DNA from 3 places in the Gilvimarinus sp. F26214L genome. Region 2 is predicted to be linked to each of the others. Evidence: predicted binding sites of a transcription regulator. Region 2 holds the regulator's gene; each other region holds the start of a gene.

Region 1 (10,344 bases), on a different contig from region 2:
GGCACTTCGGACCCGGGGCTCGCCTTGGCGGGAAGCGTCTCACGCGGCCCCGGGTCGGCTACTCCGCGCAACTCTCCCGTTCGACTGACCAGGCGATCCACCACTTGGGAAATTTCGGGCGGAAGGTGCACGGCAAACCGGGTGAGCGCGACCATGCCCAGCACCAACATCGCCGCAGCCAGCCACGGCCAGAACACACCAATCGCCGAACGCCCGCGGCGTGGCCGTTCGTGTCCGCTGCCAGCGGCTGCCGCCACCCTGGGCTGGCCCTCGGATACCGGCGCAGGAATTTCTTGCGCGGTGGATTCGCCCTCACCGGCTTCCACAGCATTCTCGAGGGAAGCCGCAGCCCGTTCGTGGGGCGTCGGGCCATCGGTTAGACCCCGTCGCCGGGCAGCCTCGTAATGGCGGACCGCCAGCTCAATGGCTTCCATGTCTTCGTCGGTGATCTGACCGATCGCCGCAATCAGCTCGGCCCCGCTCTGCAAGCGCTGGTCCGGGTCCGGCGCCAGGGTACGATCGACGATGGATTGAAAAATGCGAAGATGACCTGGCAATCGCGGGATCGCGCCGCCTTTAACGTCCTGTGCGCCCTCTTCGTCACTTGTCGGTGGGAACTGGCCGGTGAGGAGCAGAAAGAAGAGGACGCCGAGACTGTAGATGTCCGAGCGGGAGTCTGCGGCGCCGTCGCCGATCAGGGAATCGAGGCCGAAATCCAGGACCACCGCCCGACCGTCGCCTGCCCGCACCATGACGTTTTCCGGACTCAGATTCCCATGAAACACCCCCTGGCGGGCAGCGTAGTCCAGAGCGCCGGCAACCTCCCGAAGGATTTGCAGGGTTTGCTGGGGCGCGAAGCTTTGCCTCGCTTCCATCAGATCCCTTCCGCGCACATGCTCGATCGCCAGATAGGCTCGTTGCTGATGCACGCCCGCATCATAAACCGGTGCGATGTTGGGATGCCGCAGCTCGCTCACCGCTCTCGCGTGATGAAAAAAACGTGTGCTGAATGCCCTGCCGTCGCCGTGCCTGGAGCGAAGAAGTTTGAGCGCCACTTGCCGCCCGGAACTCTCGTGCACCGCGAGAAAGACACTCGCCACAGTGCTCTTGCCGAGGGGCCGAACTATCCTGTAACCGGGAACTTCGATCACCATCACCTCTTCCCCGTCGTCCGTTCCGCTTTGAGGTTCTGCCGCTCCGGGGTTCTTTGACAGGATCAGCCCCGGAACAGGACGAGTTTTGACCGCAAGGCCCGTCCGGGGTTTAGCCGACTGCCGAAAAACGTGAAGAGAAGCCCGATACAAGGGACCATCAAGCGCTCACGCGCCGGCTGGCTGAACCCGGCGTGAACCGCCGATACTAAATCGACCGGATGCGGCGCGAGCGCTCATGGGGTTGCGGGACCTGCGGATAGCGGGAGTCCGATGTGGATAGCGGGAGTCCGATGTGGATAGCGGGAGAGAGGAGAGAAGATAAATCCGGCGGGAGCCGGCCGGGCAGTGGGCGCACCGGCCGAGTCATTCACACGAGCGTTCGGGGAGTTGAACGCACGGGCTTCTTAAAACGGACTCAACCGTCCTGGGCTTCGTCGGTCTTCACAGCCTCATCGATCAAGGGCTTGAGTTCGCCCTTCTCGTGCATTTCCGTGATGATGTCGCAGCCGCCAATCAGCTCACCGTTCACCCAGAGCTGAGGGAAGGTGGGCCAGTTCCCGTATTGCGGCAAAGTGGCCCGAATCTCGGGGTTGGCCAGAACATCCACGTAGGCGAACCGCTGCCCGCAAGCCATCAGCGCCTGAGATGTGCGCATGGAAAAGCCGCACTGCGGAGCACTGGGGGAACCTTTCATGTAGAGAATGACTTTGTTTTCGGCGATCTGCTGCTTGATGGTTTCAAGAGTATCCATGGATTGAGCTTTACCTCGCATCATCTGTCACCCCGACCTCAATGGGCCGCGGGCTGAAATTTGCACCGTGTGGGCACTTGGATTGGTTTCGGACCCTGTGGATTCCGGCTCCAGCAGGAATGTGAGCTGATTTGAAGCCGGGCAATAACCGAGTCCAGCACTCGGGATTTGTTGCATTCTAACTCAGGGTGGCTGCGGTTTAAATGGAAACTGCTGGCCGCGGACCCATACCGCCCATCGGGCCCCGCCGTGGTCCAATTGCCAAGCCCCTGGTTTACTTACAATTGCCAAGCCCCTGGTTTACTTATAATATTTACGGTTTTTACAATTTCACTGACAGGCAGCCCGGGCTGCCTGTTTTGTTTCTGCTCCCGCGCACCTTCCAGGCTCCGCGGTCACGAGCTCGAGCCAAGCCCCGGGCGTGCAGAGCAGATACTGTTGCAAACGAAATTGATCGGGTGGTGTTTTCGCCCCTTCACACGGATCCACACGCGAGAGTAAACACCATGGCCAGCCGACACCTTTTGACACTTACGGACTTGAGCACCAGCGAGCTCCGACAACTGATCGACCGAGGCATTGAGCTCAAGGAGCTTCACCGTGCGGGCAAGGACCCACAGTGCATGAAAGGCAAGGTTCTGGGGATGATCTTCGAAAAGTCATCCACCCGAACCCGGGTGTCATTTGAAGCCGGGATGGCTCACCTGGGCGGCCAATCCATTTTTCTCTCCCCGCGCGATACGCAACTGGGACGAGGCGAACCGATCGAAGACTCCGCCCGCGTGCTCTCGCGCATGGTGGACGTGGTCATGATCCGCACCTTCGCGCACGAGATCGTGGAGCGTTTCGCCCGCCATTCCCGGGTGCCGGTCATCAATGGGCTCACCGACGAGTTCCACCCCTGTCAGCTGCTGGCGGACCTGCAGACTTTCGTGGAGCACCGAGGCGATCCCCAGGGCAAAGTGGTGACCTGGGTTGGCGATGGCAACAACATGTGCCACTCCTACATTAACGCCGCCCGCCTGTGGGACTTCGAGCTGCGCATTGCCTGCCCTCCCGGCTTCGAGCCCGACGCAGCTCTGGTGGACGCAAACCGCGACCGGGTCACTGTATTCCGGGACCCTCGGGAAGCCATCCGCGGCGCCCACTGGGTCAGCACCGACGTATGGGCATCCATGGGTCAGGAGGAAGAACAGCAGGCGCGGCTGCAGAAATTTTCCGGGTTCCAGGTGAACCACGAGTTGATGGCCCTCGCACATGCCGACGCCATCTTCATGCACTGCCTGCCCGCCCACCGGGGAGAAGAGGTCTCGGCTGAACTCCTCGAGGATACCGGCGCATCCGTCGTCTGGGACGAAGCGGAGAATCGACTGCACGCGCAAAAGGCGTTGCTGGAATTTTTGATGGCACAGTAGGCGGGCGACCCATCCCCTCCGGCGGGTCGCAAACGCCAACCGGTTCTCATTTGCCGGTTAAAATTTCCTCTCTCTCTGGCACAGGCCTCCCCCTCGAATATACTGCCGGGCACGAGTTTGAACTGATCACCACGATGGGGGAAGCCGCCGTGCTCATTCTCAGTCGCCGCAAAGGCGAATCTTTCATGATAGGGGACGACATCAAAATCACTGTGCTGTCGCAGCGCAGTAACCAGGTGCGGATCGGAATCGACGCCCCCCGGTCCATGCCTGTCCACCGGGAGGAAGTGCTCCGCCGCGGAGACAACACGTCCTCACAACCCGCCCAAGATACCACCTCAGAGTCCACGGAAGACGCTCTCGCGGACCTGAACGAATAACCTCATCCCCGGGCCAGAATCAAGCGACATATCCGGCCCGGGCCACTATGCCAAAATAATCTAATTTCCGCTCTCGACGGCCCCGGGCGCGTCGATCTGCGCCTTGTCGCGCACGGGCGATTAGCGCCCACTGACCCCGCTCCTTACCCACATTTTATCCACAAGATATCAGGGCCGTTATGGCCTTGCATTCAACGGCTAACCGCATTATCTTGTAGCGCAAATCGGCTGCACCCCCATATATTGGGTTTTCCGCTCCAGCTACCCCGCTTCCAGGGGTGCAGCGGACCTGCAGCCCGGTGGGCCCCTCCGGGGAGCCCGCCCGACGGCATAGCGACACGGAAAGAGAGCGCCACTGCCTCCAGTTCGGACGGTGGTCTGCGAGCTAAGAGTGAAATAAAAGCCATCAGGACAGCTATATGCCCGGTACCACCAGGACATAGATCGAAATTTCAATTCCCTAGGGTCGGTGCGTTTTGGCAGCGGCCCTTTTAGTTTCGGATGGCCGATGCCGTCCGATCAGCACCTACATCAAATGACAATTTGTACCCGGCCGGCCGTCCGACTCGGCCAGCCGAGCCAGAAGGCAGGCCCGCCGTTCCGCCGGCTATCACAGCCGGACACTGGAACGTACCGGCTTCTGGATTTTCGCGCAGCGTCCGCAAGGATGCCGCGCACAGAGGAAAGAAAGCCCATAAGCACGCTCGCGTGCAAGAAAAGCAACCCCGCTTAATTCGGAGACGTCGATGTATACCGATCAGACCATAGAAGGCAGTGCAGAGCCTGGTTCAGCCACTCTGTCCGGCGAGGACAGCGCTGTATCCGCCACGGCGCCAGGAAGGATTCGCGTCATCAAGCGCAACGGTACCGTAGTGCCCTACGAGGACAGCAAGATCGCCGTTGCGGTGACCAAGGCGTTTCTGGCCGTTGAGGGCGGTACCGCTGCCGCTTCCAGCCGCATTCACGAGACCGTTGAGAATATCACCGGGCAGATCAGCGCGACCTTTAAGCGCCGCATGCCGTCCGGCGGAACCATCCACATCGAAGAGATCCAGGACCAGGTGGAACTGGCTCTGATGCGCTCCGGTGAGCACAAGGTGGCCCGGGACTATGTTCTGTATCGCGAGCAGCGGGCGCGCATCCGCGCAGAGAAGGCGAAGCAGGAAGCCACCGACAGCAACCTGCCGCGCATCAACGTCACCATGGACGACGGTTCGGTCCAGCCCCTGGATATGGGCCGCATCGAAGTCATCGTCAATGAGGCCTGCGCGGGCCTGAAGGATGTGGAGCCCCAGGCGATTCTCAACGAGGCCCTGCGCAACCTTTATGATGGCGTCTCCATAGCGGACGTGAACACCTCTCTGGTGATCACCGCGCGCACCCTGGTGGAGAAGGAACCCAACTACTCCTACGCCACCGCCCGCCTGTTGCTGGACAAGCTGCGCGCCGAAGCCCTCGGCTTCCTCGGCATCGCCGAGTCCGCAACTCAGGCGGACATGCATACCCTGTACGCTAAAGCCCTGCCCGCCTACATCCGCCGGGGGGTCGAGCTGGAACTTCTGTCTCCGGAGCTCCTGCAGTACGACATGGACAAGCTGGGCCAGGCCCTGGATGCAAGCCGGGATCTGCAGTTCACCTATCTGGGGCTGCAAACCCTGTACGACCGCTACTTCATTCACAGCGACGATATCCGTTTCGAACTGCCGCAGGTCTTCTTCATGCGCGTGGCCATGGGCCTCGCCGCCGAGGAGGCTGACAGGGAAGCGCGGGCCATCGAGTTCTACAGACTCCTGTCCTCCTTCGATTACATGAGTTCAACACCGACCCTGTTCAACGCCGGCACCCTGCGCCCGCAGTTGTCCTCCTGTTACCTCACCACCGTGCCCGATGACCTGCACGGCATCTACGGGGCGATTCAGGACAACGCCATGCTTTCCAAGTGGGCGGGTGGCCTCGGCAACGACTGGACGCCGGTACGGGGCCTGGGTTCCTACATCAAGGGCACCAACGGCAAGTCCCAGGGCGTGGTTCCCTTCCTGAAGGTGGCAAACGATACCGCCGTGGCCGTAAACCAGGGTGGCAAGCGCAAGGGTGCGGTTTGCGCCTACCTGGAATCCTGGCACATCGACATCGAGGAGTTCCTCGAACTGCGGAAGAACACCGGTGACGACCGACGCCGCACCCACGACATGAACACCGCCAACTGGGTTCCTGATCTGTTCATGAAGCGCGTTTTCGAAGACAAGGAATGGACGCTCTTCTCACCGAGCAGCGCGCCGGACCTGCACGACCTTTATGGTCAGGCCTTCGAGCGCCGCTACGAGGAGTACGAGCAACTTGCCGCCCAGGGCAAGATCAAGCCCTTCAAGAAAGTGCGCGCGGTGGACCTGTGGCGCAAGATGCTGGGCATGCTCTTTGAAACCGGCCACCCCTGGATCACCTTCAAGGACAGCTGCAACCTGCGCAGCCCCCAGCAGCACGTGGGCGTGGTGCATTCCTCCAACCTGTGTACCGAGATTACCCTCAACACCAAGGCCAACGAGGAAATCGCGGTGTGCAACCTGGGTTCCGTGAACCTGGCCCAGCACGTCGAGAACGGTCAGCTGAACCGGGCGAAGCTCCAGCAGACCATCAAAACCGCGATTCGCATGCTCGATAACGTAATCGACATTAACTACTACTCGGTTCCGGAGGCTCGCACCTCCAACCTGCGGCACCGGCCCATTGGCCTCGGCCTGATGGGCTTTCAGGATGCCCTGTACCGCATGCGCATCGCCTACGGCTCGGACGAAGCGGTGAAGTTCGCCGACGAATCCATGGAGGCGATCAGCTACTACGCCATCAGCTCTTCCAGCGAACTGGCGGCCGAGCGTGGCAGCTACTCCAGCTTCGAGGGCTCCCTGTGGAGCAAGGGCATTCTGCCGATCGACTCGCTTGAGCAACTGGTGCAGGCGCGAGGCGCCAAGTTTGTCGAAGTGGACCGCAGCGAGACTCTCGACTGGAACACCCTGCGCGAAACGGTAAAAGCCCAGGGCATGCGTAACTCCAACGTGATGGCCATCGCGCCCACCGCGACCATCGCCAACATCACCGGCGTATCCCAGTCCATCGAGCCCACGTATCAGAACCTCTACGTGAAATCGAACCTGTCCGGCGAGTTCACCGTGGTCAACCCTTACCTGGTTCACGACCTGAAGGACCGCGGCCTCTGGGACAACGTCATGGTCAACGACCTGAAGTACTACGAGGGATCGGTGCAGCGCATCGAGCGCATTCCGGCCGATTTGAAGGCCCTCTATGCCACGGCTTTCGAAGTGGAGCCGCGCTGGATCGTGGAGGCAGCAAGCCGCCGGCAGAAGTGGATCGATCAGGCCCAGAGCCTGAACCTCTACATCGCCGGCGCCAATGGCAAGAAGCTGGACGTGACCTATCGCATGGCCTGGTTCCGGGGTCTGAAGACCACCTACTACCTGCGCGCACTGGCAGCGACCTCGACGGAGAAATCCACCGTCGACACGGGCACGCTGAACGCGGTCTCCGCGTCCGCCAGCAACGGGGCCGCAAGCAACGGTGCTGCGGCCGCCGCGCAACCGGCTGAAGTGCCCAAGGCCTGCTCCCTGGACGATCCGGATTGCGAGGCTTGCCAATAGGGCAAGCCCAACCCTGGCTGAACGGGGGCCTCATGGCTCCCGTGGCAGCGACTTGAACACACAGCAAAAACTCATTTGGTAACAGGTTTTTTTATGCTCAGTTGGGACGAATTCTACGACGATCAACCGGCGGCCCAAGCGCCGAAACCCGCTCCTCAAAAATCGACCCCTGCTCCGCAGAAAACGGCGCCCGGCGATGCGCAAGCGCCTGAAACTCCTGAGCCGGCACAAACCCCGGCGCCCTCGGTGAGCGAGCCGAGCGCCCGGTACGACGCTGATCCGGACTCGGATGCCATCGCCGCAGCAAGGGCTTCGCTGGAGAATCTTGACCCGGCGCCGGGTCTGGCGGAACTGGAAATGGGCGCAGCGCGAGTCGAGGTGGATGACAAGGCAATGATCAATTGCCGCGCGGATCTCAATCAGCTGGTGCCCTTCAAATACGATTGGGCCTGGCAGAAATACCTGGACGGCTGCGCGAATCACTGGATGCCCCAGGAAGTCAACATGACGGCGGACATTGCCCTGTGGCGCAGCGCCGAAGGGTTGAGCGAGGACGAGCGTCGCATCGTGATGCGCAGCCTGGGCTATTTTTCCACGGCGGATTCGCTGGTGGCGAACAACCTGGTACTGGCCATCTATCGCTTGATTACCAATCCCGAGTGCCGCCAATACATCCTTCGCCAGGCTTTCGAAGAAGCCATTCACACCCACGCCTATCAGTATTGCATCGAGTCCCTGGGTATCGACGAAGGCGAAGTGTTCAACATGTACCGGGAGTTGCCTTCGGTGGCCAACAAAGCGGCCTGGAGCCTGAAGCACACCCAGGCCCTCGGCGATCCCACCTTCACCACCGGAACGCCGGAGACGGACCAGGAGCTGCTGCGTAATCTGGTCGCGTTTTACGTGGTGACCGAAGGCATTTTCTTTTATTGCGGTTTTACCCAGATTTTGTCCATGGGGCGCCGCAACAAGATGACCGGCGTTGCCGAGCAGTTCCAGTACATCCTGCGCGACGAATCCATGCACCTGAACTTCGGCATTGATGTGATCAACCAGATCAAGCTGGAAAATCCCCATCTCTGGACCGACCAGTTCAAGAAGGAAGTGATTCAGATGGTGCTGGAAGGCACCGAGCTGGAAGTCCAGTTCGCACGGGACTCCATGCCCCGTGGCGTACTGGGAATGAACGCCGCGATGATGGAGGAGTATCTCCACTTCATCGCCAACCGGCGGCTCGCTCAACTGGGCCTGCCGGAGCAGTACGCGGGTGCGCAGAACCCCTTCCCGTGGATGAGCGAGATCATGGATCTGCGCAAAGAGAAGAACTTCTTCGAGACACGCGTCATTGAATACCAGACAGGCGGTGCCCTGAGCTGGGAGTAATCACCCTGCACGGGTTGGAGAAGTCCAGGAGGGACTTTTCCGGCACGGCACGGGAAGGGAGCATCGATGAAAGTGTGTTCCGCTCTCCCGCGAAAAGACCGACAGTAATTGCGCGCACAACCGAACGAGGTAGTGAAAAGCCGATGAAACCCAAAACGGAAGCCGACCGGGAAGCAGTGCTCATGGCGCTGGATCAGCTCAGCCAGACCATGGAAGTCATGAGTCAGGTGGTCAGCCGCCTGAAGCGCAGCGTGGAGCAGGCGGAGGCGAATGCGGCAAAGGCCCCCGCGGGCAAATCACCGCAGAGCGCAAAACAGCAGCAAGATCGTGCGGATTGTACTGACGCAAGCGAGGATCCCCCCACCGTTCTACATTGATCAGGTCAGAAAGCAAAGCCGTCCTCACCCGGTACACAGACCCAGTTTGGAGATCGCCCGCTTATGTTCACCCGCACTCTGCACCACATCGAAATCCGGGAACCCAAGTCAACATACGCGGTTATTCAACGTTCCCGTCGCAAGCAGCTCGCCCGAATCATCTGTCATTTGCGGGATGATTTGCACGTGACCTACCCCCGTCTCGCCATGCCCTCTCGCTGGCTGATCGAGAACCTGCTCTGCAATGTACCTGACGAAGACCTGTTACAGACTGAAAGCTGGGACACCCTGGTGGTGGAGATTCTGAAAAAAATCCGTCGCCTGGCGGACGCCAGCCTCAACAAGGAATACGAGTTCACCCGCTGCGAAGACAGCGGCCCGCTCTTCCCCAACGCGGAGCGGTTCGACCAGTGGGACGTGTTCCGCTTCTGCCAGACCCTCCTTCGCCACCTGGATCGTGTGCTGCAACAATCCTGAAGCGAAGCGCAGGTTTTTGCCGGATCATGTGAATGCCTTTTCCCCGCTCCGAGGCCTACCGCAGGAACCTCTGTGGTGAGGCGCCATCCAAAGATTCACATTTCGCTCAGCTACAGACCGGCCAGCACCATGACAGATGATCCGATCGAGCACCTGACCCATCAGCTTGAGCAACTTCAGCCGCGGAGGGTTCTGGTGGCTGCCGATCACGTTCCGGCCGTGATCAACGAATGGGCTCGGCAACACGGGGCGGAGCTGACCACCGTGTCCTCTGCACGGGACGATTGGCAGGAACTCGGCCGTTACGAATTTACCGTGGTCATTGACTACCTCGAACATCTCGACAAACCCGAGGCGCTGCAAAAGCTTGCCCGCCTGCGCAATCTGCACAGCCAGCGAATCTGGGTTCTGGTGGATCGCGACAGCACCTGGCGCTTCGGGGATTTCATCGGTCTGGGGTTTCACCGCTACGCGCAATTCGCCGGCGACGTGCAGAGCGGTGCGAGCGTCTGCTATGGCTACGACCTGGCCTCTTACAACCACATCCGAAGCTGGAACAATCCCCGGTTCTGGGCGAATCCGGAGAACTGGAACAAGTACCGCTGGTAACCGGCAGCGGACCGCAGAGATTTCCGGCACCTGCTCTGGTCAAGGGCTCACATTAGCCTCAGCCTTTTCCTACACGATGCTCAGCAATGTCGCCTATTGCCTCCTTGGCACTCTCCCCATAATACGCATCAACAAGGACGTTACAGGA
Region 2 (10,344 bases):
CCCTCCAGCCTACCGACCGTGACAGGCGCCGCTTCACCAAAAGGGGTGTCACGAACTGCGGTCTGCGCGTCTTCCAAGGCGTCGAAACTGTTGAACCCGGAGCCGCCGATGACAGCGAGATGAACGGTGTGTGTAGCCATTTGGTTGGATCTTGTCTGCGTTGCGATTGCGCGCGTCTTGATTTGTGTTATTTCTTGTCGCGCACTGCATAGATGCCCGGCAGGTTTCGGCCATAGCCTTCCAGGTCCATTCCGTATCCGAAAACGAAGCGGTCCGGAACTGTCAGGGCGGTGAAATCTGCCTGCTTCATCGCGCGGTTCCGCGCGTGGTCCTTCTGGACCATTACGGCCGTTTTTACATCCGCTGCACCCCGGTCGCGGCACCAGCGGGTCAGTGCCTGAAGGGTATAACCTTCGTCAAGGATATCGTCAGCCAGCAATACGCGACGACCCTCGATCACTTCCCGGGCCTGCGCATGCCAGTCGAGACGCCCGCCCTGGCGTGCCTCGCCGTAGCGAGTCGCATGGATGTAGTCCCATCTGAGCGGCATGGACAGGTGAAACATCAGTTGGGTGGAGAACGCCACACCGCCATTCATGACACAGAGCATCAGCCATTCACCGCCAGCCAGTTGCGCGTTGATGTCCCTGGCCAATGCTGCAATGGCCTCATCAATCTGCCCTTGGGTGTAAAGTAAATCGCTGTTCTCGATCAGATGTCCGGCAGAAAAACGTTCACTGCTCATAGATGACGAACAATCACCCACGGCTTGCATCCTGCACTGCCTGCAACTCTGCCCGGCAATGCCGCCAGCGGGGGTCTGCCTGTAACGCAGACCAGTCCCAATCACGGCGCTTACGCATGGTGGACAGTCGTGGAGAAACGTCGGGCGGATTGCGCTTGAGACGATCAAGGACCTCAAGGGCACCACTGCGGTTATTGCAGACCAGCACCATATCGCAGCCGGCGCCAAGCGCCAGCTCGGCCCGGTCTCCATAGCTGCCGCCTGCGGCGGCGCCCTCCATGGAAAGGTCATCCGAAAAGATGACCCCTTCAAAGCCCAGCTGGCCGCGCAGTTTTTCCTGCAACCATGGCCTCGAGAAGCCGACGGGTTGTTCGTCCACGGCCGGAAAGACGATGTGCGCGGGCATCACCGCATCGAGGATCGCGCGTAGTTGCAGGAAGGGCTGCCAGTCCCGCGCTTCCACCTCGCGCCAGTTGCGCTCATCAATCGGCAGTACCAGATGGCTGTCGCCCCTCACCCCTCCGTGTCCGGGAAAGTGCTTGCCCGTCGCCGCCATTCCGGCCTCGTGCATTCCCTCTATGAAGGCTTCAGCAAGGCGACTTACTTCCTGCGGGTCGGCGGAAAAAGCCCGGTCAGCGATAACGCTGCAGTGCTCCTCATCCACATCGAGCACCGGCGCAAAGCTGAAATCCACATCGGCTGCGAGGATCTCCGCCGCCATCAGCCAGCCCGCATCCCTGACCCGTTCGAGGGTGGCGGCCGGATCCGCCCGGTAGCCGCACAGAAAGCTCTGCATGGGTGGCAGGCGTGTGAAGCCTTCGCGAAACCGCTGAACCCGCCCGCCTTCCTGGTCCACGGCCAGCAGAAGCTCGGGGCGTACCGCACGGATTTCGCCGACCAGGGCCTCCAACTGCCCGCGGGACTGGAAGTTCCGGCTGAAGAAAATTACCCCTCCAACCAGGGGCTCCCGCAGCAGGTTCTTTTCATCGTCTGTCAGGGTCAACCCCTCCAGGTCCAGCATAAGGGGGCCGGGGGGATGGGCGGAATGTGTCCGGTTGGCTGCCATGGTTTACTCTACGTCAGAAAGAGGCCGATAAACTTATACCAGTTTACCCCCTTCGTCATCCGCTTTCCGTGAAGCCCCGCCGCTTAACGCCGAGCGGTCAGCAGCTGCCTGGTCGCTTGCATCCGCCTGGGCACTGGATATAATACCAGTCACTGTACAAAGCACCAGATCCTGCTTCTTCCGTGCCTGGGGCCGTTGCGCGGAGCGCGCAGTGCCGCGTACAGCCTGCTGAAAACAAGGAGCCGACAAGAGCATGATCAGACTGACCGAACGACAGGAAGAAGTTCTTCGCCTCATCCGCGATTACATCCGCGAAACGGGTTATCCACCCACGCGGGCCGAAATTGCCGAAGAATTGGGCTTCCGTTCCGCCAACGCCGCGGAGGAGCACCTTCGGGCCCTGGCACGGAAGGGAGCCATCGAGATGGTGCCCGGTGCCTCCCGGGGCATTCGCATCCCGGATGAAGACAACGGGCTGCCGGTGGTGGGTCGGGTGGCAGCAGGCAATCCCATCCTCGCCGAAGAGAACATCGAAGACTACTGCGATATCTCGCCCTCTTTTTTCTCTCCCCAGGCCGACTACCTGCTACGGGTGAAGGGCTACAGTATGCAGGATGCAGGCATCCTTGACGGAGACCTCCTCGCCGTCCACCGAACCACCCAGGTGCGCAACGGGCAAATTGTGGTGGCCCGGATCGGTGAAGAAGTGACCGTCAAACGGTTCCGCCGGGAGCGAAACAAGCAGCAGGTGGAGCTGGTACCGGAAAACCCGGACTTCGACATCATAGAGGTCAACCTCAAAGATGACGACTTCTCCATTGAAGGTTTGAGTGTGGGCGTAATCCGCCGGGGCGGCTGATTTGCGGGGCGTTCCGGCCCTTGGTCTGGACCTCGCGCAGGGTTTGCCAGACCTTCGCTAGCAGACGGGCTTATTCCTCATGGAGTGACGCCCGTAACCGGTCCACAAGGCTTTGAGCCGCCCGACACCAGCTTCCAACCAATTCCTGCGCAGTGGCGTTATCCACCGTTGTAAGGTCGACGGCGGGAATCGAGGCCGGGTTCACAGAGTTGCCGTGTTCGCTCCTGAATCGCTGTGCCAGATACAAGGGATTGCGTCTGGCCCGAAGCAACTCCCGCAGCCATGAATCATTCTGCTTGCGCAGGTTCAGCAGTTCCCCCAACTCAGTGGCCTGTGGTGCGCGCTCAGCGAGGCCTTCCATCAGCTCCGGGAGCTGCTCCCCTGTGGGGTCCAGATTCACATTGTACTGCTCCGCCAGTTCCGCGACGAAATAGCTCAGTCCGCAGCACATTTGGCCGACGGCAGCATCCAGATGAGCATGCCGAGCGACCCGGCCGTTGATGTCATCCTGTTGCGCGTCGCTGGCTGCCAGCGCGATGCGAGCGAACGCCAGCTTCTGATTGACGATTGCGGAATAAAACAGTTCTCCGGCCATTCAGGCCTCCGTACAAGCGCCTGAGACGCATCAAACCTTGGCGCCGCTGCGCTTCCTGGCAGTACGCGTACTACCCGTTTTACGTTTGCTGGCTTTTTGCCCGGCACCTTTGACTTCGCCGCTGCTCACCCAGCGTCCATTTTCATAGAAGGCCTTCCAGCCGGTTGCCTTCCCTTCCACTTCCGACTGTACATACTGCTCCTTGGTTTTCCGGCTGTAGCGAACCACTGTTTTGTTCCCCTCCGGGTCTTCAGTGGGCGCGGAAAACAGGAAGTTGTACTTGGGGTCGATCTCACTCTTGTGCGGCAGAAGCTCCTCCACCAGCGGCGCACGCGTCTCCCGGTTCTTGGGGAACTGGCTGGCAGCCAGAAAGATGCCCGACGCTCCATCTCGCAATACGTAGGTATCGTCGACCTTCTCGCACTGCAGCTCGGGCATGGGCACAGGATCCATTTTGGGTGGTGCCGGCTCCCCACTGCGCAACAGCTTGCGGGTGTTCTTGCACTCCGGGTTGGTGCAGCCGAAGTATTTACCGAAGCGGCCCGTCTTGAGTTGCATCTCGCTGCCGCATTTGTCGCATTCGATCACCGGCCCTTCGTAGCCCTTGATCTTGAAAGCGCCCTCTTCCACCTCAAAGCCGCTGCAATCGGGATTGTTGCCACAAATGTGCAACTTGCGTCGCTCGTCCACCAGATAGCTGTCCATGGCAGTATTGCAGAGCTTGCAACGCCGGCGCGAACGCAACTGTTTGGACTCGGCTTCTTCATCCTCGTCCACGTTCACGGCTTCATCGCCGGAGACGAGATTCATGGTGTGCTTGCAGCGCTCTTTCGGCGGGAGGTTGTAGCCCGAACAGCCCAGGAAGACTCCCGTACTCCCGGTTCGAATCTGCATGTTGCGCCCGCACTGGGTGCATTTGATGTCCGTCTCAGTGGGCGTGTTGCGGCGCATGCCCTTTTCCGCGTCCTGCGCCTTGGCAAGCTCGGCGGTGAATTCACGGTAGAACTCGTCCAGGAGTGCGCGCCACTCCTTGCTGCCTTCTGCCACCTCATCAAGCGACTCTTCCATTTTTGCAGTAAAGCTGTAGTCCATCAGCTCGTGGAAGTTTTCCACCAGGCGGTCCGTGACGATGTCGCCCATCTTCTCCGCGTAAAAGCGACGGTTTTCAACTCGCACATAACCGCGGTCCTGGATGGTGGAGATGATGGCCGCGTAGGTTGAGGGTCGGCCGATTCCCCGCTTTTCCAGTTCCTTGACGAGGCTGGCTTCCGTAAAGCGGGCCGGCGGCTTGGTGAAATGCTGGTTGGGTGTAAGCTTGATCAGCTTTAGGTCGTCCCCCACTTTTACATCCGGGAGAACCACGTCTTCGTCTTTCTTGGAGATCGGCGGCAACACCTTCATGAAACCGTCGAAGCGCATGATGCGGCCACGGGTACGCAGCTCGTAGTCGTCGGCCTTCACTGTAATGGACGTACTGGTAAATTCGGCCGGCGTCATCTGACATGCGACGAACTGTTGCCAGATCAGGGTGTAAAGGCGCTCCGCGTCCCGCTCCATGCCGCTCAATTGAGTCGGCTGGACCTTCACGTTGGATGGTCGAATGGCTTCGTGGGCCTCCTGCGCGCCCTCCTTGCTGGAATAGCGATTCGGCGCATCGGGCAGATACTTTTTACCGTATTGGTCAACGATGTAGTCCCGCACACTGCCCAGGGCTTCCTGGCTCAGGTTCGTGGAGTCGGTTCGCATATAAGTGATGTAGCCGGCTTCATAAAGCCGTTGGGCCAGCATCATGGTCTTCTTCACACCGAAACCCAATCGCGTGCTGGCCGCCTGCTGGAGCGTGGAGGTAATGAAGGGAGCACCGGGTTTGGAGCGGGTGGGTTTGTCCTCGCGGGAAGCGACCTGGTAGCCGGCTTTTTCCAACTCCCGCACCGCTTTCAGGGCCTGCTCTTCGTTCTTTGGCTCGAAGGCTTTGCCCTGATGCTTCTTGACTTCGAAGCGGATGTTATTTGCCGCATCGGTTGTCAGATCGGCGAATACGTCCCAGTACTCTTCGGGGATGAACGCGCGGATTTCCCGCTCCCTCTCCACCACCAAACGGACTGCTACCGACTGCACCCGCCCGGCGGAGAGCCCGCGCGCGATCTTCTCCCAGAGCAGCGGAGACACCATGTAGCCCACCACCCGATCAAGAAAACGGCGGGCCTGTTGAGCATCCACGCGGTGTTGATCAATCGGACCCGGATGCTCAAAGGCTTCCTGAATCGCGGACTTGGTGATCTCGTTAAATACGACTCGGCGATACCGATCCTCCTGTCCACCAATGGCTTCGCGCAGATGCCAGGCGATGGCCTCTCCCTCTCTGTCCAAGTCCGTTGCCAGGTAAATCGTGTCGGCTTTGGCTGCCAGGTCCCGCAACTCTTTGACGACTTTTTCTTTGCCCGGAAGAATTTCGTAGTGCGCGTCCCATCCTTTCTCGGGATTGATTCCCATGCGGTTGATCAGTTGCTCACGGGATTTTTGCAACTTGTGTTCGGCTTTTTTCTCGGGCGACATTTTTCGGGTAATCGCCGCCTGTCGCGCACGCTCTTTGGGATCCACGGGCTTTTTCGCACCCCCACTGGTGGGCAGGTCGCGAATGTGTCCGACACTGGACTTAACAATGAACTCATTGCCGAGATAGCGATTGATGGTTTTGGCCTTGGCCGGTGATTCGACAATAACTAAGGATTTTCCCATGCTGCCCTTCTATTAAATAAACGGCGTTCAAGCAGTGCGTGACGCGAACGCTGTAACAATCTGACCACGCTGACGGAGCGCACGCCCCGCGCTCGAGCACCGATCAAGCGGATTCTGGCTCATTTCATTGCGCCTGCCGCTCCCGGAAACCGTCCCCCGGAACCCATGGGTGCGCATATATATAGGCTCAGATTTTGGGGGTCAAGTCAATTTCAGCTTCCGCTTTTGTCGCGAGGACGCCTCGAAGGCCTCTGAAGCGGGGGTTCGCGCGGGCCGCCCGAGCTCCGAACCCAAGCGCTGTAGCAAGAGCTAAGCGCTTGATTTGCCCCAACATCCGACACCACAGCCCCGTTGCGAGACGGGCACCATGGCTCTTTGGCTCGAATGGCCAAGACAGCGTCCTCGCATTGAAGTTCGTGGCACCGCTCAGGCCGCCCCATACCGCTTGAGCGATTCAAGGGTGGCCGCGAGTCGGTCCACCGCCTCCGGCGCTCCGCGTTCTCGCCAGTAGAGCCAGAGGCCGTGCGCATTGTTCTCCAGCGCCACCGCATCCGGGGGAAGATCGGACACCATGGCGCGCAAAGGGTCGTGCCACTTACTGTCCGCCACCATTCCTTCCTGCCAGTTCCAGTAGCCCTGGAAATGCCCCTCGTGGCTAATGCGTTCTTTAATAAGACGCCATGGATGGTTGGCGGGACGCCGTGCCAGTCCGTTGCCATCCTCCCCCGACCGGACCCAGGGGAGTCCGTAGCCGGCGACGGTCTCGGCAGAGTCTCGCTCGCTCGGCAGAAGATCCCGCAGGCTGACGATCCGCACTCTCAGGCCAAGCTGCGCTGCGCGATTGCGAAACCCTACAATCCGCCGCTGGGACGGCGTTGAGCGGAACCACATGATGGGTCCAACGGCCATTGCGGCTACCAGACTGATGATCAGAATCGATGTCCACATACTTTTTCCAGGTGCGCGGTTCTTGGGTCCAACTCACAGTCGTACCGTAGCGATGACTGCCGCTGGGGCGACGAACGAACAATCTTTTTCGAGCAGGTGCAAGGCCCATGCTTAGCCACTCGGGCCGCCGAGGAAGAGTTTTTCAGCGGCCTGCTAGGCAGCCTCAGCAAAAACCGATTACCATACCTGTTGACCACGCCAAAGAAAGGGGAAAAACAATGGCCCTGTACAATCATATACTCGTCGCTCTCGACCTCACTGAAGAATCCAATCAGATCCTGGATCGCGCCACCCGCATTGCCAACGGATCAAAAGTCAGCCTGGTCCATGTCATCGAGCCCCTCGCCTATGCCTACGGCGGCGATATTCCCATGGAACTTTCGGAAGTGCAAAACCAGCTTCAGCAACAGGCAAGTCAGCAGCTGGCCAAACTGGGAAAGGCCATCGGCGTGTCCAGCGAAGATCAGTACGTGGTAATCGGGCAGCCGACCTCTGAAATTCATCGCATGGCCGAAGAAAAAAACGTGGACCTGATCGTCGTGGGCAGCCACGGTCGGCAGGGGCTGGCCCTGCTCCTCGGTTCAACCGCCAATGGTGTGCTGCACGGGACCAAGTGCGACGTGCTGGCCGTGCGTGTGGACCACCACAAGTAGCCGCGACGGGCCGCAAAACCTCCCGCGGGCAACAGCGTTTGGCATACTCCTCCGGAGGCCGGTTCGGTCTCCGGGCGCTGAAAAGCCGGATACAGGAACCTGCCACTGTTAGCCGGCGCACATTTTGTGCGGGCAATTCTCACGCCTTTTAACACCGCCTGGAAACTGAACTACACTCACTGAAGCGCGACATCCAGGTTTGCAAATTGCGGCCGAACAAGCGACCGCGGTCACAGCATAAAAAACCAGATTCAGCCCCGCGATCGCCACATCATAACCATGGCGGTGCCGGACCGTTGCGCAAGACTCGCAGTTCCTCTAAATTACCGGTGAAAGGGCTTATGCACAGTCTCAGCAGGTTCGTACCGAAGTTTTCACCGCAGGCAGTACTCAACCGCCTCTTCGTGCCGCTGGTGCTGGGAACACTGGCCAGTGCCGGCCATGGGGCGCAAAACTCCGATTCGCCGTCCCTGGTGGCCCAACGGGCGGATTTTCTTGCCGCAGAGGACGCGCTGCGCACCAAGCAGCTGGAGCGCTACCGATCGCTGCACGGCCAGCTCGGGGACTACCCCCTGCAGCCCTACCTGGAATACAGCGAGCTGCGCCGGCGCTTGTATCTACTGCCGCACGAGGACGTCGACCACTTCCTGGAACGGCACTCCGGCACCTACATCGGAGAACGCCTCGCCCGTGAATGGCTGGAGACTCTCGCCAAGAACGCGCGTTGGCGGGACTATCAGAAATACTTCCCCCTCGCGAACACCAACCGCACTGAGCTGCGCTGCTACCACCTGCGCGCGCGCCTGAAGACGGGTGACGAAAAGGCCCTGGAGGAAGTCGCTGAACTCTGGAATGTGGGCCGTTCCCAACCCAAGACCTGCGATCCGCTGTTCAGGACCTGGATGGAGCGAGGCTACCTGAGCGGCGGCATCGCGTGGGAGCGCCACGGCAAGGCCATTGCAGCGGGCAACCTGTCTCTCGCTCGCTACATCGCCCGCAAAATGCCGGCAGAACTGCGCCCTCTCGCGGACCTCTATACCCAGGTCCATCGGCAACCCGAACAGCTCGCAAACCACGACAAATTCGCCGCCCAGACACCCGAAATCCACGAGATTATCCTCCATGGCATCCGGCGCTATGCTCTGCGTGACCCACTTGCCGCCCTCGGCCATTGGGAGCGATACGACGCCCAGCATTACTTTCCCGCCGAAGACCGCGCCCGCACCCAGGAATACCTCATTACCCATCTGGCCGTAGAGGGCCACGTGAAGGCAGCGCAGCGCCTGCTCAAGCAGACGGAGGAAGTGAGCAGCTCCGCGCTGATCGCCTGGCTGGTGCGTGATGCCTTGCGCAGCCTCGACTGGCAGCGCGCCTGGGATGCCATGCAACTCTTTCCTGAAGAGGAGCAGCAGAGCCCCCAATGGCTCTACTGGCGCGCCCGGGCACTCGAGAACCTCGAAATCGAGGATCCGCGTTATTCCTCGGCTGAACAGATATACGCCAGCGTCGCCCTCAGCCGGAGTTTCTACGGCTTCCTGGCGGCGGACCTGCTCGGCCGCGAGTATACCCTGGTGGATCGCCCCGTCAGCGTCTCGACAGAAACCATCGACAAGCTGCGCGGCCTCCCGGGTATCCGCCGGGCCAAGGAGCTTCTGGACCTGGATCGGATCAATCAGGCCCGGGGCGAGTGGTATTACGCAACCCGCAATCTGGAACCGATGGAGAAACTGGCCGCGGGAAAACTTGCCGCACAATGGGGCTGGTACCGCAAAAGCATCCAGGCAATGATTGAAGCACGCTATTGGGATGACCTTCAGCTTCGGTTCCCCCTGGCCTACGAAAAGGAAGTGGCCAGTGCTTCAGCCAGCACCAACATCGAACCCCATCTGCTCTATGCCATTGCACGCCAGGAGAGCGCCTTCGCCGCGGATGCCCGCTCGCCCGCCGGAGCCATGGGCCTCATGCAGCTACTGCCGTCCACCGCAAAGCGCACCGCCCGTGAACAGGGCATGCGTTATGATTATTGGGACCTCATCGACCCGAACCAGAACATCCAATTGGGCAGCCGGTATCTGCATGGTTTGCTGACCCGCTTCAATGGCAATCCGATCCTGGCCGCCGCTGCGTACAACGCCGGCCCCTATCGGGTGCAGCAATGGCTGGAGAATGGCGACCGCCAGCTACCCTACGACATCTGGATCGAGACGATCCCCTACAAGGAAACCCGCAACTACGTGCAGAATGTTCTGGCGTACTCGGTGATCTATGGGTACCGGATGGGCAAGCCGACCACCATGTTCAACCAAAGTGGCAGTGAGGGGATCACGATGCTGACCATTGGAGGCCTCGGCAGCGGCACCAGCGGCGGCGGACAGTAGCCCTCACACCAGCAGGTCAGCCACCTGCTCCACCCCGAACGGCCAGTTTATTTCACGGCCGTTCCGCGGGTTATATGCAACGGGTATGGTGAACTTGTAACGCTCCAGAAGCTCCTCGGATTCGGCAATGTCCCGCTCCTCCAACTGATAGCCGGCGGCCTCCAGAACGGGATGCATCAGGGCTCTGGCCTGCTCGCACAGGTGACAGCCGAGGGTGCTGTACAGAATGATTGTTTTCACAAAGATCGCCGCCTTCAGCCGCCCAACATTCCCTGCTGCCAGAGAAAACCCGCAATGCCCGCAGTGGCCACCAGCAGGCCGAACCCCCACCACAACCAGTTTCTCGAACCGTTACCCAGGT
Region 3 (10,344 bases), on a different contig from region 2:
GGAGGTGGCTGCCCTGCCGAACGTGCGCCTGCACGAAAGCGACTTCCGTTTGTGCTGGATGCACGATCCATGGGATGACGTGGAAGCGGCCGGCAAGTGGTTGCTGGACCTGGAAGCCGAGCTCAAGCCGGATCTGGTGCAACTTAATGACCTGGGCCACGGAGGCCTGCCCTGGCGATCCCCGCTGCTGCTGGTGGGCCATTCCTGTGTGTACTCGTGGTGGGCTGCCGTTAAAAACCAGCAGGCGGATGCTCAGTGGAACCGCTACCGGGAGACCGTGCGCGCCAGTGTGGGCAACGCCGACTGCCTGGTGGCCCCGACCCGCGCAATGCTCGATGCGCTGCTTCAGTTCTACGGCCCGGCAGCGAATTGCCAGGTGATCGCCAACGGTCGCAGCTACCCGCCGCTCACCAGCCGTCACACCGCGCTGCCAGCAGGCGGCGGCCGCTCCCATGCGCGCATGACCCTGATTCACCACGAGGGAAGTGAAGCGATTGTTTTCGCCGCAGGACGGGTCTGGGACGAGGCAAAGAATATTGGCACGCTGGTGGGCGTGGCCGACACGCTGCCATGGCCCGTCTACGTAGCGGGCGAGCAGGCGGAGCCCGGCGGCGAAGGGCAACCGGGACCAATGGCCGGCCCGCGGGCCCACTACCTGGGCTACCTGGACAAAACCGAAATGGCCCGCTGGCTGCGCCGCGCCGGCATCTACGTCGCCCCGGCATACTACGAACCTTTCGGCCTCGGGATCCTTGAGGCGGCCCGCGCGGGTTGCGCCCTGGTTCTCGGCGACATCCCCAGCCTGCGGGAAATCTGGGAAGACGCCGCCTTGTATGTTCCACCTGATCAACCGGACCTTCTGCGCGCCGCCATTTCAGAGTTGGCGCACAGCCCCGCACGGCGAAAGCAGATGAGTGCCCGCGCCTGGCAACGCGCCCAACGTTACACGACAGAGCGCATGGCACGGGACTATCAACGCTGCTATCGGAATCTCATCGATAAACCGGCGGGCAGCAGCCGGGACATTCGCAGTCTGGCAGGAGCCAAAACATGAAGTTCAGCCTGTTCTATCACTCATTGGTTTCCGATTGGAACCACGGTAACGCGCACTTTCTTCGGGGGATTGTCAGTGAGCTGATGGACCGCGGCCATCAGGTCTGCGTTTACGAACCCGCGGACGGGTGGAGCCGGGAAAACCTCCTCCGGGACCACGGGCCGGAACCACTGGCGGATTTTCAGCGCAATTATCCCTCCCTGCAGAGCTACGTTTACCAACGCGAGACTCTGGACCTGGGCAAGGTGGCCGCCGATTCGGACGTGGTGATCGTTCACGAGTGGAACGAGCCCTGGCTGGTCAACGGACTTGGCGAGGAGCGGAAACGCTCCCCCGGAGGATTCCGCCTGCTCTTCCACGATACACACCACCGCATCGTCAGCGATCCGGACTGGCTGCAACGCTTCAAGCTGGATGCTTACGACGGCGTACTCGCCTTCGGCGAGGTGATCAGTGAAGCCTATCGCCATTACGGCTGGAACAATGCGGTGTGGACATGGCACGAAGCGGCGGACACCCGCATCTTCTACCCTTGTGTTCCGAATACCCGCTACCCCCGCGGCGACGTGGTCTGGATCGGCAACTGGGGGGACGACGAACGCACCGCGGAACTGGAGGAGTTCCTCTTCGAGCCGGTGCGCGAACTGGTATTGAAGTGCCACCTTTACGGCGTGCGTTACCCCGGCGAAGTGTTGCAGCGCCTGGCCCGACAGAACACCCTGTACCTGGGCTGGCTCGCCAACTTCCACGTTCCGGATGTTTTTGCCAACCACAAGGTAACGGTGCATGTACCGCGACGTTACTACCGGGAAAGCCTGCCCGGCATACCCACCATTCGACCTTTCGAAGCCATGGCCTGCGGAATCCCCCTGGTCAGCGCTCCCTGGGAGGACAGCGAGGGACTGTTCACCCCCGGCGAGGATTACCTGCTGGCCCGCGATGGTGAGCAGATGAAAGATCACCTGCGCACGGTGCTTCAGGACCGGGACCGGGCCAGCGAACTGGCCGCTCACGCGCTGCATACCATTCGCGAACATCACACGTGTGCACACCGGGTGGACCAGTTGCTCGCAATTCTCGCTCAGTTGGGGCTGCCAGGCGGCACCGCGGCAATGAGCCATCACAACAACCCAACCGAAGGGAGCCGATACTATGCCCAGCGCTGAAGCACAGCTCGCGCCCCTGGACATCGCCTTTTTCGGGTCCAGCCTCCTGTCATCGTACTGGAACGGAGCGGCCACCTATTACCGCGGCATCATCAAAGCGCTGGCGGAGCGCGGCCATCGGGTGACCTTCTACGAGCCGGACGCATTTGAACGCCAGCAACACCGTGACATGGACCCACCCGATTGGGCCCGCGTCGTCGTCTACGAAGCCGATGAAGAGAGCGCGGCCCGCGCGCTGCGCCAGGCAAAGGGCGCCGACATTGTGGTTAAAGCGAGCGGCGTCGGAGTGCTTGATGAGTGGCTGGAGCGGGAGGTACTGCGGCTCCGAGAAGGAACCGGAACCCGGGTCATCTTCTGGGACGTGGATGCGCCGGCCACCCTGTCCCGGGTGCACAACGATCCCAACGATCCCTTTCGGGCGCTGATTGGACAGTATGACTTCATCCTCACCTATGGCGGGGGTGATCCCGTGGTGCGCGCCTACAGGGAGCTGGGCGCCCGTGCCTGCCATCCCATCTACAACGCTCTCGACCCGGACACCCACTTCCCCGTGGACCCGGACCCCGGCTTCCAGGCCACTCTCGGATTTCTCGGTAACCGCCTGCCTGACCGGGAGGCGCGAGTCCACGAGTTCTTCTTCAAAGCAGTCGCGGCCCTGCCCGGTTCCACCTTTCTGCTGGGCGGCAGTGGCTGGGAGCAACACGCTCCCCAGTTTCCCAACCTGCGCTACCTGGGCCATGTCTACACGCGGGACCATAACGTCTTCAATTGCAGTCCCCTGGCGGTTCTGAACATCAACCGGGACAGCATGGCGCAAACGGGTTTTTCTCCGCCCACCCGGGTGTTTGAAGCTGCGGGGGCCGGGGCGTGCCTGATCATGGACCGCTGGCAGGGCGCCGAGCTGTTTCTGGAACCGGGCACAGAGGTCCTGCTCGCCAGCAGCGGCGACGAAGTGGTTGCCCATTTGCAGGAGCTGACGCCAGAGCGCTCACGCGCCATCGGCGAGGCCGCGCGCCGGCGGGTGCTGGCGGAGCACACTTACCGCCACCGCGCGCTGCAGTTCGAGGAGCTGATGAGCCAAGGCACCAAAGCCCGGAAGACAGCCTGATTCGGACCCCGGGCGGGCGAGCCAGCAAACTCACGCGCGGGTGCTATTACCCGCTCACCCATTGAACGGACAGGGAACGATTTTCCATGGAACTGAATATTGTTGTGTTCGGGCTATCGATCACCTCCTCGTGGGGCAACGGCCACGCAACCACCTTTCGCAGCCTGATCAAGGCACTGAATGCGCGCGGGCACCACGTCAGCTTTTTCGAGAAGGACGTATCCTGGTATGCCCACAACCGCGACATGCCGGAGCCGCCGTTCTGCGAAACCATTCTGTATCGATCGCCGGACGAAGTTCAGCGTTACGAGCAAACCCTGGGCGAGGCGGATCTGATCATCATCGGCTCCTTTGTGGCGGACGCCCAGGAGATACTGCACCGGGTGCGGGAAGTGACCCCCGTCTGTCTCGCCTTCTACGACATCGATACGCCGGTCACCCTGGGCAAGCTGGCGCGCCAGGATTACGAATACCTCCACCCCGACATGATTCCCGAATTCGACCTCTATCTTTCCTTCACGGGCGGCCCGGTCCTCGAGAAACTCGAGAGCCGCTGGGGCGCGCAGCGAGCGCGACCATTGTATTGCTCGGTGGATCCGGAGCTGTATTTCCCCGAGACCCGCACCGACCCACTGCCCTACACGCTCGGCTATCTGGGCACCTACAGCGACGACCGCCAGCCCACTCTGCAGCGCCTGCTGATCGACAGCGCCCAGCGAATGCCCAAGGCGCGCTTCTGTGTCGCGGGCGCTCAGTATCCCCGCGAGATCAACTGGCCCTCCAACGTGAAACACGTGGAGCACATACCGCCGCGGGAGCATCGGGCGTTTTACAACGGGCAACGCTTCACCCTGAATGTCACCCGGCAGGACATGATCGGGGCCGGCTACTCTCCCAGCGTGCGGCTGTTCGAGGCAGGCGCCTGCGCGATTCCGGTCATGAGTGATTACTGGGACGGCTTGGAGCATTTTTTCAGTCTCGGCGACGAGATACTGGTAGCCCAGACCACTCACGAAGCTCTTGATATCCTCAACATGGACGAAGACTCGCGACGCAGGGTTGGCGAGGCCATGTACCGCCGGGTGCTGGAAGAGCATACCTGCGATCACCGGGCCATGGAGCTGGAGGAGTATTGGCGGGAAGCGGCCCGCCCCCCGCTGCCTTCCACCGGTGCCACATCGTTCCGGGAGCCGATCAGCGGGGGCCGGGTCGCGAGCCGCTGAGTTTTCCGACCGCGGGCGGTGAAACGCCGCCCGATGAACATCCCGCGCCTTCGTCACTCAAAGTCGAAACCCTGTAGCACCGGCGCTTCGACTCAGGTCATGAATCCCCAGCCGCTTAAGCGTACACTGAGAGCATCGGCCGACGCTCCGGACCGTAATCTCAGTGTATCGGCGGCTGCGGGCGGCGGCCGGCAAGCGGAAACGAATCTCTGTAATGAATCTGGATGAATCCCTCGCAATCTACTCCCTGCCTTTCATCACAGCTCTGATCGGATGGGTGACCAACTACATCGCGATCAAAATGCTGTTCCACCCGCGGGAGCCCAAAAAGCTGCTGTTTTTTACTCTCCAGGGGATCCTGCCCCGCCGCCAGGAGGACATCGCCGTGCAGTTGGGCAGGATCGTCGCCACGGAGCTGCTATCCTCCGATGACCTGATTGAACAACTGACCAATGAACGCAGTCGTTCCATTTATGCGAAGTTCATCGACACCCAAAGCGAGAAGTTCATCCGGGACAAGCTGCGCAAAGCGATACCCGTATCCAGCCTGCTGCTTCGCTCCCGGGCGCTGTCCAAGTTGAAGAGCGCTTTCGCAGACGAACTGATGGTGCAGCTCCCCGCCCTGGTGGAAACCCTCACCACCCCGAAAGAAGGGGCACTGGATATCGAGCAGCTGGTGGAGGACCGGGTGAGGGCATTTCCCACGGATCGTCTGGAACGAATCCTGTACCAGATCGTCGCCAAGGAGTTTCATTTTATCGAGCTCCTGGGTGCGGTGCTGGGCTTCATCATCGGCGTGCTGCAACTGGCTTTTATCCTGATTGCACGCTAAACCTTCATCTGCAACATTTACATGTATGCAACCGTAGCGGGCCAAAAGCCCTCGCCGCAATGCGGTGCTGTGAAACCGAACCCAAAAGGACCCAATTCGGCAGTATGAAAACCGTTATTCTCTCTGTGACCGCCCTGTTCATGAGCCTTGCCTTGCTTGTCAGCGGCAATGCAATGCTCAGCACCCTAATCTCCCTGCGCCTGGACATGGAGGCGGTGAGTGATACCACCCTCGGCCTGGTGCTGGCTTTCTACTCCCTGGGGTTCGTGCTTGGAGCCACTTACGGGGTCAACATCATTCGCCAGGTGGGTCACATTCGCGCTTATGCGGTTTACGCGGCCCTGGCCTGTGCCACCACCTTGCTGCACCCGCTGGTGGTCAACGCGGAAGCATGGATGGTCATGCGGCTGATCATCGGGTTTTGCCTCGCGGGGTTGATGACGGTAACCGAAAGCTGGATCAACGACCGGGCCACCAACGAGTCGCGCGGCAAGCTGCTGAGCGTGTATACCATCAACTTCTATCTTGCGTCATCCCTCGGCCAACTGCTTGTGGGGCTCAACAATCCCGCTGAGTTCGTCGCCTATACGGTGGTGGCCATGCTGGTGGTCATGTCCCTGGTCCCGCTTTCACTGACCCAGAGCCTGATCCCTACCCCGCCCAGTCATCACGCCGCACTCGGGATGCGGGACCTCGCAAAACACGCGCCGTCGGGTTTGACGGGTGCGCTGATTTCCGGCCTTTCGCTCGGCGCCTTTGTGGCTCTCGGACCGGTCTACGCCTCGCGCGCGGGTCTGCCGCTGACGGAGATTTCGCGCTACATGGGCTTCACGATCGTCTGCGCGATTCTTCTGCAGTGGCCCGCAGGCTGGCTTTCGGATCAAAAAGGACGGTTACCCGTGCTGGTCGGATTGTTGCTGGTGGGGGCGCTGACGGCGGGCGGTGCCGCCCTGGTCGGCCAGCAGTCCACTGTAGCCCTGTTCGGCTTGAGCGGGGCGTTCTTTGCCCTGACTGCGAGTATCTACCCCATTAGCGTCGCGCTCACCAATGACAACCTGCCCCAGGATCAACTGGTAGCCGCCTGCGCAACCATGTTGCGGGTGTACGGAATCGGCACCATGGCCGGCCCGTTGCTGATCGCCTTTCTCATGGGGGTCATCGGGGACGCGGCGCTGTTCTCGATGATTAGCGCGGCCATGCTGGCCGGTGCCACACTGATTCAGTGGGTCTTCCACAAGGGCGACGAGGTGCCGTTGGAGGATCAAGTGGAGTTCGTGACCACCAACCCGATTTCCACACCGGTGCTGACCGAGATCGACCCGCGCAACGAAGAATTCGAACAGCACCATCCGGGGGAACCGGCGGAATGGGATATTGCGGACAAGCTGGAGATGCTGATGCCCGACCCCGAAGAGCTGCACGAAGAAGCGGGCGAGCCCGTCGATGGAGAAGCGGTACTGGAGCCGGAAGACGAAGAAAGCCGGCCCGCCTGAACGTCCGGCTGGACTGTAATGCCCGGCTCCGGACTGGAGCCGGGTCAGCAGCATCAATGCAGGCGCTTCACCTGCTCTTCGATCGCATGCATGGCGTCGTGGCTGCGCTGCTGCTCAGGCATGATCTCGTCCTGAATAAAACGCTGCAGATCCGGGGACAACTTGCTCACATCGCGCCGGTAGTCGTCACGACCACGATCCTCACCTTCTTCAAGCGTCGAAATCGCAGACTTTTCGCCGAACAGTCGCGAGCCGCCCTCCAGCATCTTGGCGACGCTGCCCCACATACCCGAGCTGTCGGCCGGCGTTCCGCCCAGAGACTGGATGCGCTGACGCAGCAACTCCGCGCGGCGCTGATGAGAGCGCTGCAGTTCCGACAGGCTTGTGGAGATGTCCGGGCTATCCGCCTTCCCGATGCATTGGGAGTAGGTTTCCACGGCGGCGAGTTCATTTTTCAGGAACGAGTTAAGCGTTTTTACATCACTTTCACTATGCTGACCTGCTGTAGCCATATCATCCTCCTTTTCTGACGCAGGGACAGATAGGTCAGGTGAGGCAACAACCGCGCCAGCGGGCTGCTCGCGCCAGAGCTTCCCGCTGTACAGCCCTTCAAACCCGGACTTTTCGGCGCTTCACACCAGGCGCATCGCGCGCCACCAAAGCTGCAAAGGTAAAGGAAAACCGCGAGGCACAGCGCTACCGGCTGCACGGCTTACAAAGATCCCTGACGCGCCCCACTCAGGCGGGTCTCTCGTGCTGACACTTCCAGCAGTGCTCGAAGCTCGCTGTGTTCTGCTCGCCGCAGCCGGGGCAGGTCCAATCTGAGCTTCGGTTGTCAGAATAGGCGAATTCGATGAGTTTGCGGGCCGCTTCGAAGGAGGAATCCCGCACCCAGATCTCCGGCCACGCTTCGATGGGCGCCAGCTCTCCAATGGCTCCGCCGGCGAATTCGTTGCGCAACTCGGTTTGGATTCCCGCGTTTTCCACAATATTGCGGGCGTTCTCCACGAGCAGGCGATTGGGGTGGGTGTACAGGAGCTTCATGGGCGATTCCAGTTGGAGGTATCCGCGAACTGTTCCGCGCCGCCTTAACCGGTGGGGCGCGGGCCAAGCATACCACTCGCCAGCCACGGCGGTCTCAGTGGTCGAAAAGGTCCAGCTGACGCAGCAAGCCGTCATCCTCCAGGTCCAGCAGCCGGACCCCCAGGCCGAGCAGGCGGACAGGCTGGGCGCGCCGCTGCCACGCTTCGCTGCAGAGGTTGTGATAATCGTCCAGATTGAGCCCGGTGCCGGCCCGCTCCAGAGTGGTGGTAGTGAAGTCGGTGAATTTCACTTTGACGAAGGCCTTCACCACCCGATAACGCTTGTCCAGGCGACGCAGGCGACTGCGCAGCTGCATGTATAACGCGGGCAACTCATTCAGACAGCGTTCGACGCTCTGCAGATCCGCGGGATAGGTGTGCTCCACGCTGACCGACTGCCGGCTGCGGGTTGACTTGACTGGACGGTCGTCCACTCCGCGGCTTAGCTGATGAAGGCGCAACCCCATGGAACCGAACTGCCGGACCAGGCTCAGTTCGTCCACGGCCTGGAGTTGGCCACAGGTTTCCACCCCCATGTTGTGAAGCTTCTGGGCGCTGACGCGACCGACGCCGTAGATTTTGCTAACCGGAAGATCGCGAACGAAGTCGGCGACTCCACCAGGCTCGATGACAGTAAGACCGTCGGGCTTGCGCCAGTCGCTGGCAATCTTTGCCAGGAATTTGTTCGGAGCAACACCGGCTGACACCGTAATGCCCAACTGGTCCCGGATCCGCTGGCGAATCTCCTGCGCGATCAGGGTAGCGCTCCCCTTGCACTGGGTGGTCTGGCTGACGTCCAGGAATGCTTCATCCAGAGACAGAGGTTCCACCAGATCGGTATAGCCGTGGAAGATCTCCCGAATTTGTAACGAAACGTCCCGATAGAGGTTCATATTCGGGGGAACGATCAACAGATCCGGGCACAGGCGTCTGGCCTGGGCGGAGGGCATCGCGGATCGGACGCCATGACTGCGCGCTTCGTAGTTGCATGTTGCGATCACGCCGCGCCCCTCGGATGCCCCTCCGACGGCGAGCGGGCGTCCCCGAAGGCTGGGGTCCTCGCGCATCTCCACAGCGGCAAAAAAGCAATCCGCATCACAGTGGATGATCTTGCGCTGGATCTGGTTGTTCTGTTCGCTGCCTTCCATCGAAATCCGCTGTATCTGAGTCCAGGCACAAACCCGCATTGAAGGTTCCTGCGCTCCTGCTCACGGCCGGCACTGGTGGCGGTTCGCCCGTGCATTGCTCTCGCGCGCAAAGAGGAAGCAGGTTGTTAACTGTACGTGCGCACAGTTATATACGCAATTTTTTTCGTTTTACGGCCGCGATCTTTCGCGATTGGGGCCTCGGTTTTTCTTCCCAGGCAACCGAGCCGGGAGCACCGGTTCGTCAGCTGTAAGCCCTTGCCGGCCAAAAAAAACTTGACCTTTACTCAAAAAGTTTTAATTTAGCGCCATTATAAAAATTCCGGGCTCATTTCATTCGATTCATCAGCCGCGACGGCAAGCAAATTTTCATCGACGTTTCATCATTTCTTTTTCACTCAAACCACAACGAAGGAAGCACACTATGGCAGCTCGTCAATCAAAGAGGTTGGATCCTGTTAGCAAACTGGAACAGGAACTTGCCAAGGTCAAGGCGGAGCTAAACAAGGCTCGGGGCAAACAGGAAGCGGAAGCGGAGAAGTCGCTGAAGCAGCTCAAGCAGAAGGTCGCCAAGGAGACGAAGAAGACACAAGCCGCTCAGAAGAAGGTGGCCGGGCTTCGCAAGAAGAAAGCCAAGGCAGCCCAGCTTGCCTCCGCTCGCAAAGCGGTGGAAAGCAGCCGCAAGACCGTCGCCGACCTGAAAAGCAGCGTCGCGGCAGCGGCGGCCCAGCTGAGCGAGATCAAGGCCGCACGCAAGCGCGAAGCCGAGCTGTCCAAAGCTGTTGCCCGCGAAGAGAGCAAGATCCTCAAGAAGGTGAAAGCTGAGGAGAAGAAGCGGGCCGCCAAGGAGCGCGCTGCCGAGAAGAAGGCTGCGGCCCGGGCCAAAGCCGCTGAGAAGAAAGCCAAGGCCAAAGCCAAGGCCGCTGAGAAGAAGGCCGCCGCAAAAGCCCGAGCTGCCGAGAAGAAGAAGGCTGCAAAAGCCCGGGCCGCTGCGAAAAAAGCCGCCGCCAAGGCGAAAGCGAAGGAAAAGCGTCAATCCGCCAAATCCAGGACCACGGCAAAGAAGGCAACCCGCAAGAAAGCCAGCGCGGCCAAAACCGGCGCAGCCAAGAAGAAGGCGTCTGCAAAGAAGCCCGCCAAGCGCGCAACCAAGGCTAAGCCGGCAGCCGCCAAAGGTAAGGCCAGGAAAGCGGCCTCGGCCAAACGTAAAGGTCGATCTGCAAAATCAGCCGCAGCAGCAA

Evidence for each region. The regulator LexA, encoded in region 2, represses DNA repair genes until DNA is damaged. The targets are predictions, from matches to a motif close to ACTGTNTNTANANACAGT.
Region 1: argF (ornithine carbamoyltransferase) is a predicted target of LexA. The motif match lies at 2,208-2,225, and genes of this name have one in related genera.
Region 3: dinB (DNA polymerase IV) is a predicted target of LexA. The motif match lies at 9,235-9,252, and genes of this name have one in related genera.

Annotation. Positions count from the first base shown of each region.
Region 1 covers NZ_JBTIYG010000005.1:32,851-43,194, forward strand. The annotation lists gene ACURWW_RS07010 (protein kinase domain-containing protein) at 1-1,154, opposite strand, end outside; gene grxD (Grx4 family monothiol glutaredoxin) at 1,570-1,905, opposite strand; gene argF (ornithine carbamoyltransferase) at 2,412-3,320, shown strand; gene csrA (carbon storage regulator CsrA) at 3,470-3,700, shown strand; gene ACURWW_RS07030 (ribonucleoside-diphosphate reductase subunit alpha) at 4,447-7,350, shown strand; gene ACURWW_RS07035 (ribonucleotide-diphosphate reductase subunit beta) at 7,444-8,733, shown strand; gene ACURWW_RS07040 (hypothetical protein) at 8,877-9,110, shown strand; gene ACURWW_RS07045 (hypothetical protein) at 9,174-9,587, shown strand; gene ACURWW_RS07050 (DUF6231 family protein) at 9,717-10,196, shown strand.
Region 2 covers NZ_JBTIYG010000001.1:389,123-399,466, forward strand. The annotation lists gene ACURWW_RS01650 (S-methyl-5'-thioinosine phosphorylase) at 1-140, opposite strand, end outside; gene ACURWW_RS01655 (hypoxanthine-guanine phosphoribosyltransferase) at 188-745, opposite strand; gene nagZ (beta-N-acetylhexosaminidase) at 759-1,811, opposite strand; gene lexA (transcriptional repressor LexA) at 2,065-2,670, shown strand; gene ACURWW_RS01670 (DUF6586 family protein) at 2,741-3,265, opposite strand; gene topA (type I DNA topoisomerase) at 3,296-6,004, opposite strand; gene ACURWW_RS01680 (hypothetical protein) at 6,431-6,952, opposite strand; gene ACURWW_RS01685 (universal stress protein) at 7,171-7,605, shown strand; gene ACURWW_RS01690 (transglycosylase SLT domain-containing protein) at 7,947-9,983, shown strand; gene ACURWW_RS01695 (glutaredoxin family protein) at 9,987-10,223, opposite strand; gene ACURWW_RS01700 (FHA domain-containing protein) at 10,238-10,344, opposite strand, start outside.
Region 3 covers NZ_JBTIYG010000005.1:94,230-104,573, forward strand. The annotation lists gene ACURWW_RS07250 (glycosyltransferase family 4 protein) at 1-1,054, shown strand, start outside; gene ACURWW_RS07255 (CgeB family protein) at 1,051-2,220, shown strand; gene ACURWW_RS07260 (CgeB family protein) at 2,207-3,328, shown strand; gene ACURWW_RS07265 (CgeB family protein) at 3,415-4,551, shown strand; gene ACURWW_RS07270 (DUF445 domain-containing protein) at 4,766-5,383, shown strand; gene ACURWW_RS07275 (MFS transporter) at 5,488-6,876, shown strand; gene ACURWW_RS07280 (DUF2383 domain-containing protein) at 6,930-7,388, opposite strand; gene ACURWW_RS07285 (putative signal transducing protein) at 7,615-7,920, opposite strand; gene dinB (DNA polymerase IV) at 8,015-9,106, opposite strand; gene ACURWW_RS07295 (hypothetical protein) at 9,528-10,344, shown strand, end outside.